Regions from separate parts of the Bradyrhizobium sp. STM 3557 genome, predicted to be linked through region 1. Evidence: riboswitches for the same ligand, from Rfam matches in the RefSeq annotation. Region 1 holds a riboswitch; each other region holds the start of a gene.
What was found. Region 1 has a riboswitch for cobalamin ahead of P6U24_RS27015 (TonB-dependent siderophore receptor). Riboswitches for the same ligand answer to the same signal wherever they lie in the genome.
Positions count from the first base shown of each region.

Region 2: linked by a shared signal. The riboswitch ahead of P6U24_RS26290 (HoxN/HupN/NixA family nickel/cobalt transporter) and the one ahead of P6U24_RS27015 (TonB-dependent siderophore receptor) in region 1 are both predicted to bind cobalamin.
Region 3: linked by a shared signal. The riboswitch ahead of P6U24_RS15120 (DUF1636 family protein) and the one ahead of P6U24_RS27015 (TonB-dependent siderophore receptor) in region 1 are both predicted to bind cobalamin.

Region 1 covers NZ_CP120697.1:5,830,422-5,835,728, reverse strand. Annotated here, with positions in the region: gene P6U24_RS27020 (tetratricopeptide repeat protein) at 1-2,763, shown strand, start outside; cobalamin riboswitch at 3,117-3,321, shown strand; gene P6U24_RS27015 (TonB-dependent siderophore receptor) at 3,424-5,307, shown strand, end outside.
Region 2 covers NZ_CP120697.1:5,690,943-5,696,249, reverse strand. Annotated here, with positions in the region: gene P6U24_RS26310 (molybdopterin-dependent oxidoreductase) at 1-451, opposite strand, end outside; gene P6U24_RS26305 (TetR/AcrR family transcriptional regulator) at 448-1,092, opposite strand; partial or broken gene P6U24_RS26300 (tetratricopeptide repeat protein) at 1,314-2,630, shown strand; gene P6U24_RS26295 (glycosyltransferase family 9 protein) at 2,655-3,596, shown strand; cobalamin riboswitch at 3,796-4,008, shown strand; gene P6U24_RS26290 (HoxN/HupN/NixA family nickel/cobalt transporter) at 4,088-5,143, shown strand; gene P6U24_RS26285 (bifunctional allantoicase/(S)-ureidoglycine aminohydrolase) at 5,168-5,307, opposite strand, start outside.
Region 3 covers NZ_CP120697.1:3,358,290-3,363,596, forward strand. Annotated here, with positions in the region: gene P6U24_RS15105 (cobyric acid synthase) at 1-31, opposite strand, end outside; gene cobO (cob(I)yrinic acid a,c-diamide adenosyltransferase) at 36-644, opposite strand; gene cobU (bifunctional adenosylcobinamide kinase/adenosylcobinamide-phosphate guanylyltransferase) at 668-1,204, opposite strand; cobalamin riboswitch at 1,241-1,434, shown strand; gene P6U24_RS15120 (DUF1636 family protein) at 1,596-2,012, shown strand; gene cobW (cobalamin biosynthesis protein CobW) at 2,009-3,046, shown strand; gene cobN (cobaltochelatase subunit CobN) at 3,049-5,307, shown strand, end outside.

The DNA.
Region 1 (5,307 bases):
CCGACCTCGGAGAGCATTGCGCGCGAGATGAAGGCGCAGAGCAAGGGGGAAGCGCCTGCGACTGCGGCGAACGCCGAGCCGGCCGCGAGCCAGCCCGCGCCCGAGCTGCCGTCCAAGGCGCAAGTCTCCGCTGCGCCGGTGCCGAAGCCGGAATTGGCACAGGCCGAGGCTGCGCATGGCGAGGCTGCTGCCAATGCCAAGCCCGAAGCACCGAAGCCCGAGACACCGACGGCTGAAGCCGTGAAAGCCGCATCTGCGCCATCGCCGTCCGAGCGGACTGACGGCGCCGCACCTGTCGAGGCGATCAGGGATAGCGAAGGGCTGCGCCTGACCTTCGGCTTCGACCGGCCGACGCCGGCGGCGCTGTTCCGCCGCGGCGACACCGTGTGGCTGGTGTTCGATTCCACGAGGCCGGTCGATATCGAGCCGATTCGAGCCAAGGGCGGGGCTGTTGTCCGGGAGGTGACGCGGCTGCCGCTGGACAAGGGCCAGGCCATCCGCATCCGGCTCAACCGGCCGCAGATGCATGCGCTGTCGAGCGACGACGGCAAAGGCCGGAGCTGGACGCTCGCCTTCGCCGACAAGGCCGCGAGCGCGCAGCAGCCGCTGATGGTCATGCGCAACGTCACCGATCCGGCGATCGCCAATGTCGCGATCCCGCTTGCCAATCCAGGCCCCGGCCTTTTGCATCGGCTGACCGATCCCGACGCCGGCGACCAGCTGCTCGTGATCACCGCGCTGCCGCCGATCCGCGGCTTCATCAAGCGCCAGGATTTCGTCGAGCTGTCGCTGCTCGATTCCTTCCACGGCATCGCCGTGCGTCCGAACACGGACGAGGTCGCGGCCGAGATCGCGCCGGACAAGGTCATCCTTGGCAAGCCCGGCGGCTTGACGCTGTCCTCGATCGGCTACTCGCCGGAGCGCGCGCCGAGCGCGGTGCGGCCGATGTTCGACATCGACGAGTGGAACAGGAATCAAAACGAGCCCTTCCTGCCGCGTCAGGATGCACTGATCAAGGCTGCAGCGACCGCCGAGCCGGAGAAGCGCGCGCAGGCGCGGCTTGCGCTCGCTCGCTTCTACATGGGACACGCGATGTACCCGGAGGCGAGGGGCGTCACCAATCTGATGATCTCGGACGGCGATCCCCGCACCGACGAGATCGCGATGCTGACGCTCCATGCGGTCGCGAGCATTCTGATGGGACGGCCCGACCAGGGATTGAAGGATCTCGCCAGCCCGTCGATCGGCAACAATTTCGATTCGCAGATGTGGAAGGGGCTCGCCTATGCCCGCCAGGGCAAATGGGCCGAGGCGCGCGAGAAGTTCAAGAACGTCGAATTCGCCATCGCCTCGCTGCCGCTCGCGCTGCAGCGCGTGGTGACTGCGGATGCGATGAAGGCCTCGCTCGAGGTCCGCGATTTCGCCGGCGCCGCCAAGCGGCGCGCCGAACTTGAGGTGATCGGCGTCTCTCCCGACATGAAGCCCGCGGTCGCGGTGCTGCGCGGCCGGCTCGCCGAGGCGATGGCGCAGGAGAAGGATGCGCTCGACGACTATCGGCTCGCCGCCCTGTCGAAGGATCGCGTTGCCGCGGCCGAAGGCGAGCTGCTCGAGATCAAGCTCCTGCAGAAGCGCAAGGAGATCAAGCCGGAGGACGCGCTGCACGAGCTGGAGACGCTGCAGGCGATCTGGCGCGGCGACGCGGTCGAAGTGGAGACGCTGCAGATGCTGTCGCAGCTTTACAGCGAGACCGGGCACTATCTGGATTCGCTGGCCGCGGCGCGCACGGCGACCCGCCTGATGCCGAACTCGGAAGTAGCCCGGCAAACCCAGGATGCGGCCTCCGCACTGTTCTCGCAGCTGTTCCTCGGTGGCAAGGCCGATGAGCTGCCGCCGGTGGATGCGCTCAGCATCTTCTACGAATTCCGCGAGCTGACGCCGATCGGCCGGCGCGGCGACGAGATGATCCGCCGTCTCGCGGACCGGCTGGTCGGCATCGATCTTCTGGATCAGGCCGCCGAGCTCTTGCAGTACCAGATCGACAAGCGCCTCGAAGGCGCGGCACGGGCGCAGGTCGCGGCCAGGCTTGCGATGGTCTATCTGACCGCGCGCAAGCCGGACCGCGCGATCGAGGCGCTGAACACGACCCGCATCGCCGATCTCTCCGGCGAGCTGCGCCAGCAGCGCCTGCTGCTCGAGGCGCGGGCGCAGAGCGATATTGGCCGCCACGATCTCGGGCTCGACATCATCAGCAACATCAATGGTCGCGAGGCGATCCGGCTGCGCTCCGACATCTATTGGGCGTCGCGGCGCTGGCGCGAGGCCTCCGAGCAGATCGAGCTCTATTACGGCGATCGGTGGCGCGACTTCCGGCCGCTCAATCCGGCCGAGCGCGGCGACGTCATCCGCGCGGTGGTCGGTTACGCGCTCGCCGAGGATGCGATCGGGCTGGCGCGGTTTCGGGAGAAATATGCGCCGCTGATGACCGGCGAGGCCGACAAGCTCGCCTTCGACGTCGCCAGCAAGCCGGCCACCGGCTCGAGCGCCGAGTTCGCTCAGATCGCCAGGATGGCGGCGAGCGTCGACACGCTCGACGGCTTCCTGCGCGACATGAAGACACGCTTCCCCGATGCGACCGCGCGCTCGCCCGAGGCCTCGCGCGATCCTCAGAAGGACGCCGCCAAGGACTCGGCAAAAGCCGCGACCGACACCACCGCCGCGCTGCCGCGGATCAACGGCGTGAAGCAGGCGGCAGCCGGCCGATAGGCTGAAAAGGTTCGCCCGCTGGCCGCGACCGGCGCGTCGCGAGACGGCCGCGGGCGCCGACCACAAACTCCGCTGTCGTCCCGGCCTTGAGCCGGGACCCATAGCCACCATCGGCGATTGTCGGCAAAGATCGTCGACTATCCCGTGTCACAACATCTCCCTGGGTTATGGGTCCCGGGGCGCGCTTTCGCTTGCCCGGGACGACAGTTGTGATTGTCGTTGCGAGCGAGCCGTCCTTGCCAGCATGAGTCACAACGCAACAGCTGATCGACCTGAATTAAAGGTGAGGCGAGATGCCGCTGCGCAACGCCGTGGAGCAATCTGTGGCCGGACGTTGACACCCTCGGGAGTTTAACTAACGTGATCGCGACGGTTCCTCATCGAGGATTAAACGGGAACGCGGTGTGGGGCGACCCGATTCCGCGGCTGCCCCCGCAACTGTGAGCGGCGAGCCTTTGCCACATGCCACTGGGACTAGTGTTGCTGCACTAGCCCGGGAAGGCGGCGAAAGGCGATGACCCGCGAGCCAGGAGACCTGCCGTCAGTCGTGGTCACACGTGAGCACATCGGGCGGGGTGTCCTGGTGGAAGTCGACTGCCGCGTTCTGCGGGAGGAAGGCTTGGTTCGCGGTGACGTGCCACGTTGTCGCGAGTCCTGTTGATGATCCCCATCTTTGCCGCACCGAAGCGGCGCTTCTTCCTGCTTTCATCCGTTGCGTCGTCGTTCCTGCTCTTGCCCGCCGAGGTCTGGTCGCAGACTGCCCAGCCGAGCTATCCGCTCGAACCTGTCGTGGTGACCCCGTCGGCCAAGCCGCCGGCGCGCCGCGCTGCCGAGCGGTCGGCATCACCGACTGCGCGAGCGCGCCAGCAGCGCGATGCTGCCCGCGTAACCACCGCTCCAACTGCAACCCCGCCGTCCGGACCAATGTTCGCCGCGCCAACTCTGAATCTCGCCGGCACGGCGTCGACCGGGAGCCGCCTCGGCTTGACGCGCCTGCAGACGCCGGCCAGCGTCGAAGTGATCCCGGCGGAAACCGTGGCCGAGCGCGGCCAGTACGACATCATCTCCGCAGTGACCCAGAACGCCACCGGCTTCACCGCCAGCCCGGAGCCCGGCAACGGCAGCCTCTCTTTCAATACGCGCGGCTTCACCGGCAATGGCTCCGTCATGACGCTGTATGACGGCACGCGCCTTTATGTCGGCTCCGGCACGCTGACGTTTCCCTATGACACCTGGTCGGCACAGCGTATCGAGGTGCTGCGCGGCCCAGCATCCGTGCTGTACGGCGAAGGCGCCATCGGCGGCGCCATCAACGTCATCTCGAAGATGCCGTTGTGGGTCCAGAGCAACCAGGCCGAGATGTCGTTCGACAGCAACATGACGCGGCGCATCGCCGTGGACAGCGGCGGACCGGTCAACAAGGATGTCGCGTACCGCGTCACCGCCACCGCCAATGCATCCGATGGCTGGGTCGATCGCGGTGATAACTCCAACGTCGAGTTGCATGCGGCGGTCCAGGTGAAGCAGAACGAAGACGTCACCTGGACGATGTCCACCGACTATGGCGACCGCCGCCCGATGCGCTATTTCGGCACGCCGCTTGTCGGCGACAAGCTCGTGGAAGCGCTGCGCTTCAAGAACTACAACGTCGGCGACAGCAATATCCGCTATCAGGACAGCTGGAACCAGGTGAAAACGGAGTGGCAGGTCACCGACGGCATCTCGGTTCGCAATACGCTGTATTATCTCAATAGCCAACGGCACTGGAGAGATGCCGAAAGCTATGCCTATGATGGCAATCCCGATCCCGTGAAGGGACAAATCAACCGCACAGACTATATCGAGATCTTTCATGACCAGCAGCAGATCGGCGACCGCATGGACGCTACCTTCCGCGGTCACGTCCTCGGCATGGCCAATGAGTTCGTCGCTGGCTTCGACGTCAACAACATCAGCTTCACCCACACCAACAACTCGCCCTATGACGGCACGTCGTCAGTACCTCTGTACGCTTTCGATCCCGGCCTCTTCAGCGGCGGGAACCCAACCCGCACGAGGCCGGGCTTCAGCAGCACGACCAATCAGTATGGCGTGTTCGCCGAGAACCGGCTGTCACTAACCAACGAACTATCGCTGATCGGCGGTATCAGGCAGGACCAGCCGACCATCGCGCGCACCGACTATGTCACGCCTGGCAACAGCTTCGAGAGATCGTATCACGCCACCAGCTGGCGTGCCGGCGCCGTGTATACGCCGATCAAGGATCTGGCCTTCTACGGCCAGTATTCTGTGGCCGTGGACCCTGTGGGCAGTCTGATCACGATCTCGAACGCCAACCGGAATTTTGAACTGTCGAGCGGCAAGCAGGTCGAGGTCGGCGTCAAGCAGTCGTTCTGGGGCGGCCGCGGCGAATGGACGCTCGCCGGCTACCAGATCGTCAAGAACAATCTGCTCCAACGCGACCCGACTGCGCCGACGCTGACGGTGCAGGTCGGTCAGCAGTCCTCGCGCGGCGTCGAGGCGTCGGTGGGCTTCGCCCTCGAT
Region 2 (5,307 bases), 140 kb from region 1:
CGGCGACCGCGCGATGGATCCCTTCATAAGCGCCGCATCGGCACAGATGACCTGACAGCGCAGCCGCGATCTCTTCGCGCGTTGGAACGGCCGTCCCGCGCGATGCACGCCAATGGTCGTGAAAAGCGGCGGCCTCGACCACGAATCCCGGCGTGCAGAAGCCGCATTGAAGCGCATCAAGCGCCATGAACGCCCGCTGGACCGGGTGCAATCCCGCGCTTCCGAGTCCCTCGATCGTCGTCACCCTCTTTCCCGCGGCCGCACTCGCCGGAAGCAGGCAGCTCACCACCGGTTCGCCGTCCAGCAGCACCGTGCAGGCGCCGCACACGCCCGATCCGCAGACGAGCTTTGTCCCGGTCAGATCCAAGTGATCGCGGATGACGTCGATCAGAAGTGCATCCTGGTCATCGGGAAGCGGCTCGGATCGCCCGTTGATCGTCATCACCTTCATTTCCGATCTCCTGTTTCACGCGATGACCTGCCCGCCGGCGCTTGCGCCAGCGCGCCGGCGATCAGCATTCGCAGCATCATGGCGAGCTGCTTCAGGAAGGCATCGACCGGCTGCATCGACGGATAGGCGGATTTGGTGCCGTGGATCGCCATCTCGACGCAGCGGGCGAGATCTTCTGTTGTCACGCCTCGCGCGAGCTTCAGCTTTCGCCCGCGGCAGACCCGCGCGATCGTAGCGGCGACCTCCTCGCCGAAGCGGGCAGAGTAGGTCTGGTAGAGGTCGCGCGACTGCGCAAGGTGCTCCGAGAGCAGCTCCTCCAGATGGGGCGAGCCCTGCAGTTCGGCGAACAGAACGCGCAGCCGCGCCGTGACCTCGGCGATGACAATGTCCGCAAGCTCACGGCCAGCCGCTTCCGCGGCTCGCGCCGCCTCGATCTCGGCCGCGAGGGCGCGCTCGTAGAACCGCGCGATGGCGCCGCGAAACAGGGCCTCCTTGGACGGGAAGTGATGATAGAGCGCCTGCCGCGTCAGGCCGGCCTCCTCAGCAGCCTGCTCGATCGTGGAGCGCCGAAACCCCTGGCGGCGGAATACCCGCATGGCGGCGTCGAGAATGCGGTCCTCGGGGTTCTCTCTGGCTTGCATTTGTCAAATTTGACATATGAGACATAAACGTCAAATCACGGGTTGATGAAGTCGCCGCCGATCCGCTGCTGCGGCGCATCGCGGCGATTTCTGGCGCGCCGATTTTCGGCGCGCCGTCATCGCGCGGTGATGGGACCGCGTCGCCGCAATACATCGCCTGATTCCGCGGGAGCGACCGTTCAAGCCTAACCTGAGGTAGGCAGAGAACCCGAAGTGACACAATGGGTGTAACGGTTGAGCTGATGTTGCGTAAGGCGGCCGAACATTGCGCAAGCGGCCGGCCCGACTGCGGCGGTGCGCTATGCGCCGATATCTTGAACCTGCAACCCGACTACATTCCCGCCTTGCATCTGGCTGCCGTCATCGCTTTCTCCAGTGGTCGCATGGTTGACGGGACGGCGCTGCTGGAAAAGGTCTTCGTCCTTGATCAGAACTACGTTCCAGCGCTCGTTACGCTCGGTGATGCATTGGCGGTGAAGGGCGAGTGCGACGGCGCCGCGTCGACCTTTCAACGCGCGGTGAATCTGCGGCCGCTCGACATCGGCCTGCGTGCCAAGCTCGGCGCGGCATTGGTGGATGCGGCACGGTTCAACGATGCGGCTTCGATCTATCAATCCGCGCTGCAACTTGATCCCGATGACGTCCCGATCCGCTTCAAGCTTGCGATTTGTTTTGACGCGGCTGGCCGCCTCGCCGAGGCGGAGGAAAGCTATCGCGCAGTGCTTGCGCGTGATCCGGCGCACCAGGTCAGTTGGCTCAGACTCGGCAATTTACTCGCCGGCCGGCACCAATTCGATGACGCCATTGCGTCGTATCGTCGAGTTCTGGCCGGCGATCCTGGCAATCTCGATGCGAACGGTGGAATCGGCGAAGCGCTATATCGGTGCCGCAGGCTGGATGATGCGATCATCCATTACCGCAAAGTGGTGGAGTTGGCTCCGGGCGATGCTCATGCGCTACGAAGACTGGCGCTTATCCTGCACGAGGCGCGCCGCGTTCAAGACGCCGTCCATGCCTACTTGCGACTGATAGAGCTCAATTTCGCCGATGTCGAGATCTACAACAATCTCTGCGCCTGCCTGATCGCTCTCGGGCAGCTCGATGCAGCGAGCGCGGCCGCCAAATGCGCGCTCCAGCTCAATCCAGCCTTTGCCAAGGCACATACCAATCTCGGCGTAATCCTGGAGCATCAGAACCAGACCGAGGCGGCGATTGCCCACTATCGTGCGGCAATCGCCGCCGATCCGGACGATGCGAACGGTTATGGCAACCTCGCGGTAGCGTTGCACAATCTGGGTGACCTCGATGAGGCGCTTGCAGTCTCGCAGCGCGCCGTCGCGCTTGCGCCGGAGCATGCTCTGCTCCACGCCAATCTCGCAGGTATTCTCCACGCAAAGGGTGACCTCGACGCGGCACTTGCAGTTTCGCGCCAGGCCATTGCATTTGCGTCGGAACATCCTCTGCTTCACATCAATCTGGTCGGCATCCTTGAGACCAAGGGCGACCTCGACGAGGCGCTGGCGGTCTCGCAGCGTGCCGTTGCGCTCGCGCCAGAGCACCCGTTGGCGCACGTCAATCATTCGCTTCTCCTGCTGCTTTCCGGAGATCTCAAGAACGGCTTTGCCACCTATTGCCGTTGGCGCGGACTTGTCGAGAGTGAGCATAGGATCATCGGTCCGGAATGGCAGGGCGACTCGTTCGTTGGTCGCACGCTGCTGTTGTACTCGGAACAAGGTGTCGGCGATGCCCTGCAGTTCATCCGCTATCTCCCGATGGTTGCGGCGAAGGGCGGGACGATCGTGTTGCAGGTCCAGCCCGCCCTCGTCTCGCTGTTGCGTGGGCTCCAAGGCGTGTCTGTCATTCGTCGCGGCGCGGCGCTGCCGCGGTTCGATCTGCAGCTGCCGCTGATGCATCTGCCACATGTGTTCGGCACGACGCTGGATTCGATACCGGCCGAAATACCCTATCTGCATGCCGATCCGGAAAAGGTCGAGACTTGGCGTCGTGCGGTGGGCGACGTCGATGCGTTGAAGGTCGGAGTTGTTTGGGCCGGAAGCCCCACGCACAAAGGCGACCGGCATCGTTCCATGTCAGCAGACGCGATACTACCGGCCCTCATTATGCCGGGCGTGCAGCTCTACAGCCTGCAGAAGGAGCCGCGCGCGGCAGATCTGCCGGTGCTGGCTCGGCTTCAGTCCAACGTCATCGACCTTGCGCCGGAGCTAGGCGACTTCGCCGATACGGCCGCCGCCATCTCCGCGCTCGATCTCGTCATCGCGGTCGATACCTCGGTCGCGCATCTGGCAGGCGCTATGGGCCGCCCGACCTGGACCATGTTGCCCTATGCGCCCGATTGGCGCTGGCTGCGCGATCGCGAGGACACGCCCTGGTATCCCGGCATGCGGCTGTTTCGTCAGCAGGCGCCGCAGGCGTGGTCTGGCGTCATTGCCCGAGTATCCGCAGAACTCGCGGAGGTCGCTACTGGCAGGCGTAGTCTGGCCTGACTGCTCGGCCCTACATCGATGCGGCTGGGAGGCTGGTGTGTTGCGGCAAAGTCAGATTGCAAGCGCGATGCGATGACCGAGGCGGACACACTTCTGAAATGCTGAAGCGGCATGAGTGCACTCATGCAAAGCGATGACTTTGCACTGGCGATCGGAATGCGCGTCCATCGGCAGGGGATTGACACGTCCGCCGTTTGATTGAACATGGCGGCGTTCAGGTGCGCCGGTCGGAGGATCGGCGCATGGGAATGCGGTGAGGCGAGATCGAAGGGGTCTGCCAAGTCCGCAACTGCGCCCGCAACTGTAAGCGGTGAGTTCCTTCCACGATGCCACTGGACGCGCGTGTCCGGGAAGGCGGACCAGGAGCGTCGACCCGCGAGTCAGGAGACCGACCTGAACAGTCATCCAGCCGGTGTGCGGTGCGCGCCCCGGGGCGGCTTCCGCTGCGATGGCGCTCTCGACAGGTTTTCGCGGACGGAAGGATCGCCTGCATGCTCGCTCATCTGAGGAACGCGATTGACGACCACTCAGCCGATTCGCGCCCGCGGATCATCGCGCTCTATGTGTTTCTGATCCTGCTCAATGCCGGGGCCTGGACCTGGGCCGTGGTGGCGCTGTCGGACCGGCCGGCGCTGCTCGGCACGGCACTGCTCGCCTATGTGCTCGGCCTGCGGCACGCGGTCGATGCCGACCACATCGCGACCATCGACAACGTGGTGCGCAAGCTGATGCAGGACGGCAAGCGTCCGCTCGCAGTCGGGCTGTTCTTTGCGTTCGGGCATTCGTTTTCGATTGTGATCGCGGTTGCGGCGATCGCTGCCGCGGCCTTCGCGTTGCAGGGCCGGTTCCAGGAGTATCGGGCCATCGGCAGCATCATCGGCACCGGCACCTCGGCGTTCTTCCTGCTCGCCATTGCGGTCATCAATCTCATCATCCTGCGCAGCGTCTGGCGCAATTTCAAACGCGCGCGGCGGGGCGACGATGTCGAACAGCGGGAGCTCGACATGCTGCTGTCAGGACGCGGCCTGCTACCCCGCATGCTGCGGCCGCTGTTCCGGATGGTCACCGCGAGCTGGCAGATGTTTGCGATCGGGCTGTTGTTCGGCCTCGGATTCGATACCGCGACCGAGATCAGCCTGTTCAGCGTGGCGGCGGGCCAAGCCTCCGGCGGGATGAGCTTCGGTACGGTGATGATCTTCCCGGCGCTGTTCACGGCCGGCATGACCTTGATCGACACCACCGACAGCGTGCTGATGGTCGGCGCCTATGGCTGGGCGTTCCTCAATCCGATCCGCAAGCTCTGGTACAATCTGACGATCACGGCGATCTCGGTCGTGGTCGCGGTGCTGATCGGCGGCATCGAGGCGCTCGGCCTGATCGTGAATAAGCTCGCGCTCGAAGGCCCGTTCTGGGACCGGATTTCCGGCCTCAACGAGAGCCTCGCCAATTTCGGTTATCTTGTTGTCGGCGTGTTCCTGGCGAGCTGGGTGATCTCGTTCGCGATCTATCGGTGGCAGGGTTTGGAACGGCCGGTGACGACGGCCTGACCTCTCCACGCGTCGTTCGGCGTCTTACCGGAACGGCCGCAAATTCATGTGCCGGTTGGCGTCCTTGTAGAGCAGATAGCGGAAGCGGCCGGGGCCGCCGGCGTAGCAGGCCTGCGGGCAGAACGCCCGCAGCCACATGAAGTCGCCGGCCTCGACCTCGACCC
Region 3 (5,307 bases), 2.5 Mb from region 1:
TGCCCTGGAACATGATGGCGCGCGCGACCATAGCCTTAGAACTCGATGCCTTCCTGCGCCTTCACCCCAGCCGAGAAGTGATGCTTGACGAGGGTCATCTCGGTGACGAGGTCGGCAGCCTCGATCAATTCGCTCTTGGCATTGCGGCCGGTGACGACGACATGCAGATCTGGCCTTCGCGCCTGCAAGGTTGCGACGATGTCTGCGATCGGCAGATGATCATAGCGCAGCGCGATGTTGAGCTCGTCGAGGATCACCAGGCAGATCGACGGATCGGCCATCAATTCCTTCGCCTTGGCCCAGGCGCGTTCGGCCGCGGCAACGTCGCGGGCGCGATCCTGCGTCTCCCAGGTGAAGCCTTCGCCGAGTGTGTGCCACGACACCTGGTCACCAAACTTTTCGATCGCCTTGCGCTCGCCCGTCTCCCACGCACCTTTGCCGAATTGCACGACGCCGATGCGGAAGCCGCGGCCGAGCGCGCGCAGCATCAGGCCCCACGCCGCAGTCGATTTGCCTTTGCCCTTGCCGGTGTGGACGATCAAGAGGCCTTTTTCGATGGTCTTGCCGGCGACCTCGGCATCCTGCGCTGCCTTGCGGTTTTCCATCTTCGCCTTGTGGCGCGCATCGTCATTGCTGTCGGGCATGTCTTTCGTTTCCTTGCGCATTGCTACTTCAATGTCAGCGGCAGGCCGGCGGCCATCAAGATCACGCGATCGGCGCGCGCCGCGATCTCCTGGTTGAGGCGCCCCTGCGCGTCGCGAAAGCGGCGCGCCAGCGCATTGTCCGGCACGATGCCGAGCCCGACCTCGTTGGAGACGACGACGAGCGGACCGTTGGCGTGCGCCAGCGCCTCAACCAACGTATCACAGGCGGCCTCGACGTTATGACCCGCGAGCATGACATTGCTAAGCCACAGCGTCAGGCAATCGATCAGCATTATCTGGTCGGAGCTGGTGTGTGCGGCCATCGTGCCGGCGAGATCGAGCGGAGCCTCGACGGTGCGCCATCCCTCCGCGCGGCGGCTCCTGTGCTGTGCGATCCGCGCCGTCATTTCCTCGTCGAAGGCCTGCGCGGTCGCGACATAGATCCAGGGTGCCGGGGCTGCGGTCACCAGCCCCTCGGCATAGCGACTTTTCCCCGAGCGCGCCCCGCCGAGCACCAGCGTGAGGCGCGGCAGTCGCGAACAGGGGGAGGGCTGGTCCATGTGGGCAGGATTCCAATTGACGGGCTTGGGCCTGACCCGTATCTAGCAAATGACGGTTCTCCGAAAGGAGAGATTTAGGGAACGCGGTGCGGGCATGCCGCCTCAGGCCGCGGCTGCCCCCGCAACTGTAATCGGCGAGTGCGAGGCCTTGATACCACTGGGAAACCGGGAAGGTGGCCGCGCGCAGCGACCCGAGAGCCAGGAGACCTGCCGTCGACATTGCTGTTGGCCGACCCGTCGCGCGGGGAGTCGCGATGCAGGGTTCTGATCCCGGACCTAGAATCGGGATGCCGTCGGGCGCAGCGCATTGCAGGAACCGCCACGGTTCCGGCATTGACGGAGACGGCTATGAGATTCCCGAATGACCTCGCAGATGGCGTGATCCGCTAGCATGGCTGTCACGACTTCTGGTGAGACCACGCTCTTTGTCTGTGTTACCTGCCGTGGACAGACAACAGACGCAGGGCACGACGAACAGCCGCGCCCCGGCACGCGCCTGCTTGCGGCGATCAACTCGACACTGGACGCACTCCGCGAGGGGCTTGCAATCGAGCCGGTGGAATGCCTGTCGAATTGCAATCGCTCCTGCACCGTCGCGGTCACTGCGCCGGGCAAATGGACTTACGTGCTCGGTGCGCTCGATCCCGATCTGCATGTCGAGGACGTGCTCACTTTCGCGCGGCTGCATCGCGCTCATGAAGCTGGTCTGCCGGCATGGCGCGAGCGGCCCGAACATATCAGGAAGAATACGATCTCCCGCGTGCCGCCATTGCCCTCGCGCACGCCCGAAGAGGTATCACAGCAATGAGCAATGCGATCGCCAAGACGCCATGTACCATCGTCACCGGTTTCCTCGGCGCCGGCAAGACGACGCTGGTGCGCAATCTGATCGAGACCGCGAATGGCCGGCGTCTCGCGATCATCGTCAATGAGTTCGGTGATGTCGGCATCGACGGAGATATCCTGAAGGGCTGCGGGGTCCCGGATTGTCCGGAGGATCGGATCGTCGAACTGTCCAATGGCTGCCTGTGCTGCACGGTGGCCGATGACTTCGTGCCGGCGCTGAAAAGCCTGCTCGACCAGAACGAGCCGCCCGAGCATATCGTCATCGAGACGTCGGGACTGGCGCTGCCGAAGCCCTTGGTGCAGGCCTTCAACTGGCCGGAGATCAAGACGCGCGTCACGGTGGACGGCGTGGTCGCGGTGGTCGACGGACCTGCCGTCGTCGCCGGACGCTTTGCCGATGATCCGCAGGCGCTCGCTGCGCAGCGCGCGGGCGACAGCTCGGTCGATCACGACAATCCGCTTGAGGAGGTGTTCGAGGATCAGTTGCTCTGTGCCGACCTGATCGTGCTGAGCAAGAGCGACCTGATGACTGAAGGCGAGCGCAAAACCGTCACAGCGGAGATTGCGGGCAAAGTGCAGCGCGCGGTCAAGGTGGTCGCGGCCGAACATGGCAAGCTCTCCGCGTCCGTGCTGCTCGGCCTTGGCGCCGCAGCCGAGGCGGACCTTGCCGCTCGGCCCTCGCATCACGACAACGAGGCCGAGCACGATCACGACGATTTCGAGAGCTTTGTGCTCGACGTGCCTGCGCAGACCTCGCCCGAGGCCTTGGCGGCGCGGATCGGCGCGGCGGTTGCGGCACATGACGTGCTGCGGGTGAAGGGCTTTGTCGAGATCGCGGGCAAGCCGCTGCGCCTGTTGATCCAGGCCGTCGGCAATCGAATCCAGCACCAATTCGAGCGGCCGTGGCGGTCGGGCGAAGCGCGGCAGGGACGCTTGGTGGTGATCGGCGAGCGTGGTCTCGATGCCGCCGCCATCACCAGCCTGATCGCAGGCTGAACATGCATCTGCTGGCGACATCCGGCGCTGATATCGACGACCTCGAGCAGGCCGTCGACCTCGCGCAGTCGCCGGCGGAGGTGGTCGTGCTGTCGTTCTCCGACAGCGATCTCTCCGCGCTCGCGGAAGCCTGGACTGGCGCTTCGGACGAACTGCCGGGCCTGCGGCTCGCCAGCCTGAAGCGTCTCAAGCATCCGATGTCGGTCGATCTTTATCTCGATCGCGTCGTGGCGGGGTCGCGCGCTGTCGTGGTGCGCTGTCTTGGCGGGCTCGATTATTGGCGCTATGGGCTCGAACATCTCGCCGCGATGTGCCGTAGCCGCGGCATTCTGCTTGCCGTGCTGCCGGGCGATGATCGTGCCGACGAGCGTCTGGATGCGCTCTCGACATTGCCGGTCGAGGCAACCGCACGGCTCTATGGTTATCTGCATGAAGGCGGCGTCGGCAATGCGCGGGAGGCGCTGCGCTATGTCGGCACACTTTTGGGACGGCATCTGTCTTTTGCCGAGCCGTTCACGATCGGGCCGGCGGTCGGCTTCATTGCCGAGCGCGGTGCAGTGCCGATCGAAGAACTCTGTGCAGCGGATGACCCGCGGCCCTGCGCGTTGATCACATTCTATCGCGCCAGCCTGCTGGCGGCGGATACGGCGGCCGTCGCCGCGCTCCAGAGGGCGCTCGACACGAAGGGGCTTGCGCCTGTCGCGGTGGCAGTGACCAGCCTGAAGAATCCTGACGTAGCTGAGGCGCTGACGCGTCTGATCGCAGCGCGACGGCCGTCAGTCATTCTGAACGCCACGGCCTTCTCGGCACTGCGCGAGGATGGCTCGACCGTGCTCGATCAGGCCGACGTTCCGGTGCTGCAGATCGTGCAGGCCCAGAGCAGTGAGCAGGCGTGGGCGTCATCGTCGCGCGGCCTGTCGCCGACCGATCTCGCCATGAACGTTGTGCTGCCAGAGCTCGATGGACGGTTGCTGGCGCGGACGATCGCATTCAAGGACGAAGCACCGGCCGATGAACGGTTGCAATTCGGCGCGGTGCGCCAGGTGCCGCAGCCGGACCGCATCGCCTTTGTTGCACAGTTGGCAGCGCGCTGGGTTCGTCTCCGCGCGATGCCGCACGCGAAGCGCCGTCTCGCGCTGATGCTGTCGGACTATCCGGCCCGCGCCGGCCGGCGCGGTTACGCGGTCGGACTCGACACGGCGCAGAGCGCGGCCGAGATAGCACTGCTGCTGACAGATCAGGGCTACGATATCGGAACCTCAGTCCGATCGGAAGATGTCGAGGCGCTGCTCAAAGGCGAGGCCGGCGAGCTAGTGATTCCGCTAGCGGACTATCAGCGCTATCTCGCGGCGTTGCCGGAAGAGCTGCAGCGTGAGCTGCAGGACAGCTGGGGCACGCCCGAAGCTGATGCCGCCTTTGCGAATGGCGCGTTTCGTTTCCCGGTGCTGCGTGCCGGCAAACTGTTGATCCTGCTGCAGCCGAATCGCGGCGCACGCAGCGATCGCAAGGCCGTTTATCACGACACCATGGTGCCGCCCGGCCATGCTTATGTCGCGCTCTATGCGCATCTGCGCGAGACGGAGCAGATCGACGCGCTGGTGCATCTCGGCGCGCATGGCACCTTGGAATGGCTGCCCGGCAAGGCGCTGGCGCTGTCGCGAGCCTGCTGGCCGGAGGCAGTGCTCGGCCCCGTGCCGGTGATCTATCCCTTCATCGTCAACAATCCCGGCGAGGCTGTTCAGGCCAAGCGCCGCCTGGCCGCGGTGACGCTCGGCCATCTGACGCCGCCATTGTCGCAAGCCGGACTACATGGGCCGCTGCTCGAATTGGAAGGCCTGGTCGAGGAATATGCCGAAGCTGACGGCCTCGACAAACGCCGCTTGAGGTTGCTCGAGGACGAGATCGTCGAGCGCGCCTGGGTCAGCGGCCTCGCCGTGGAATGCGGGCTAGCGCGCGAGACGACCGGGCGCGAGGCGATCGCGAAACTGGATGCGCAGCTCTGCGACATCAAGGAGCTTGCCGTGCGCGATCGTCTGCATGTGTTCGGCCGCACGCCTGACGATGCCGCGGTCGTGCTGCTCGGCGATGCGATCGTCGCCGCGTCGGGCGAGACGAACAACAAGCCTCGCGTTGAATCCGCGATCCGGGATTGCGCGCGCGCCGAGCGCGACGCATTGACTGCCGCACTCGATGGCCGTCGTGTTGCCGCGGGACCTGCGGGCGCGCCGAGCCGCGGCCGGCTCGACGTGCTGCCCACCGGG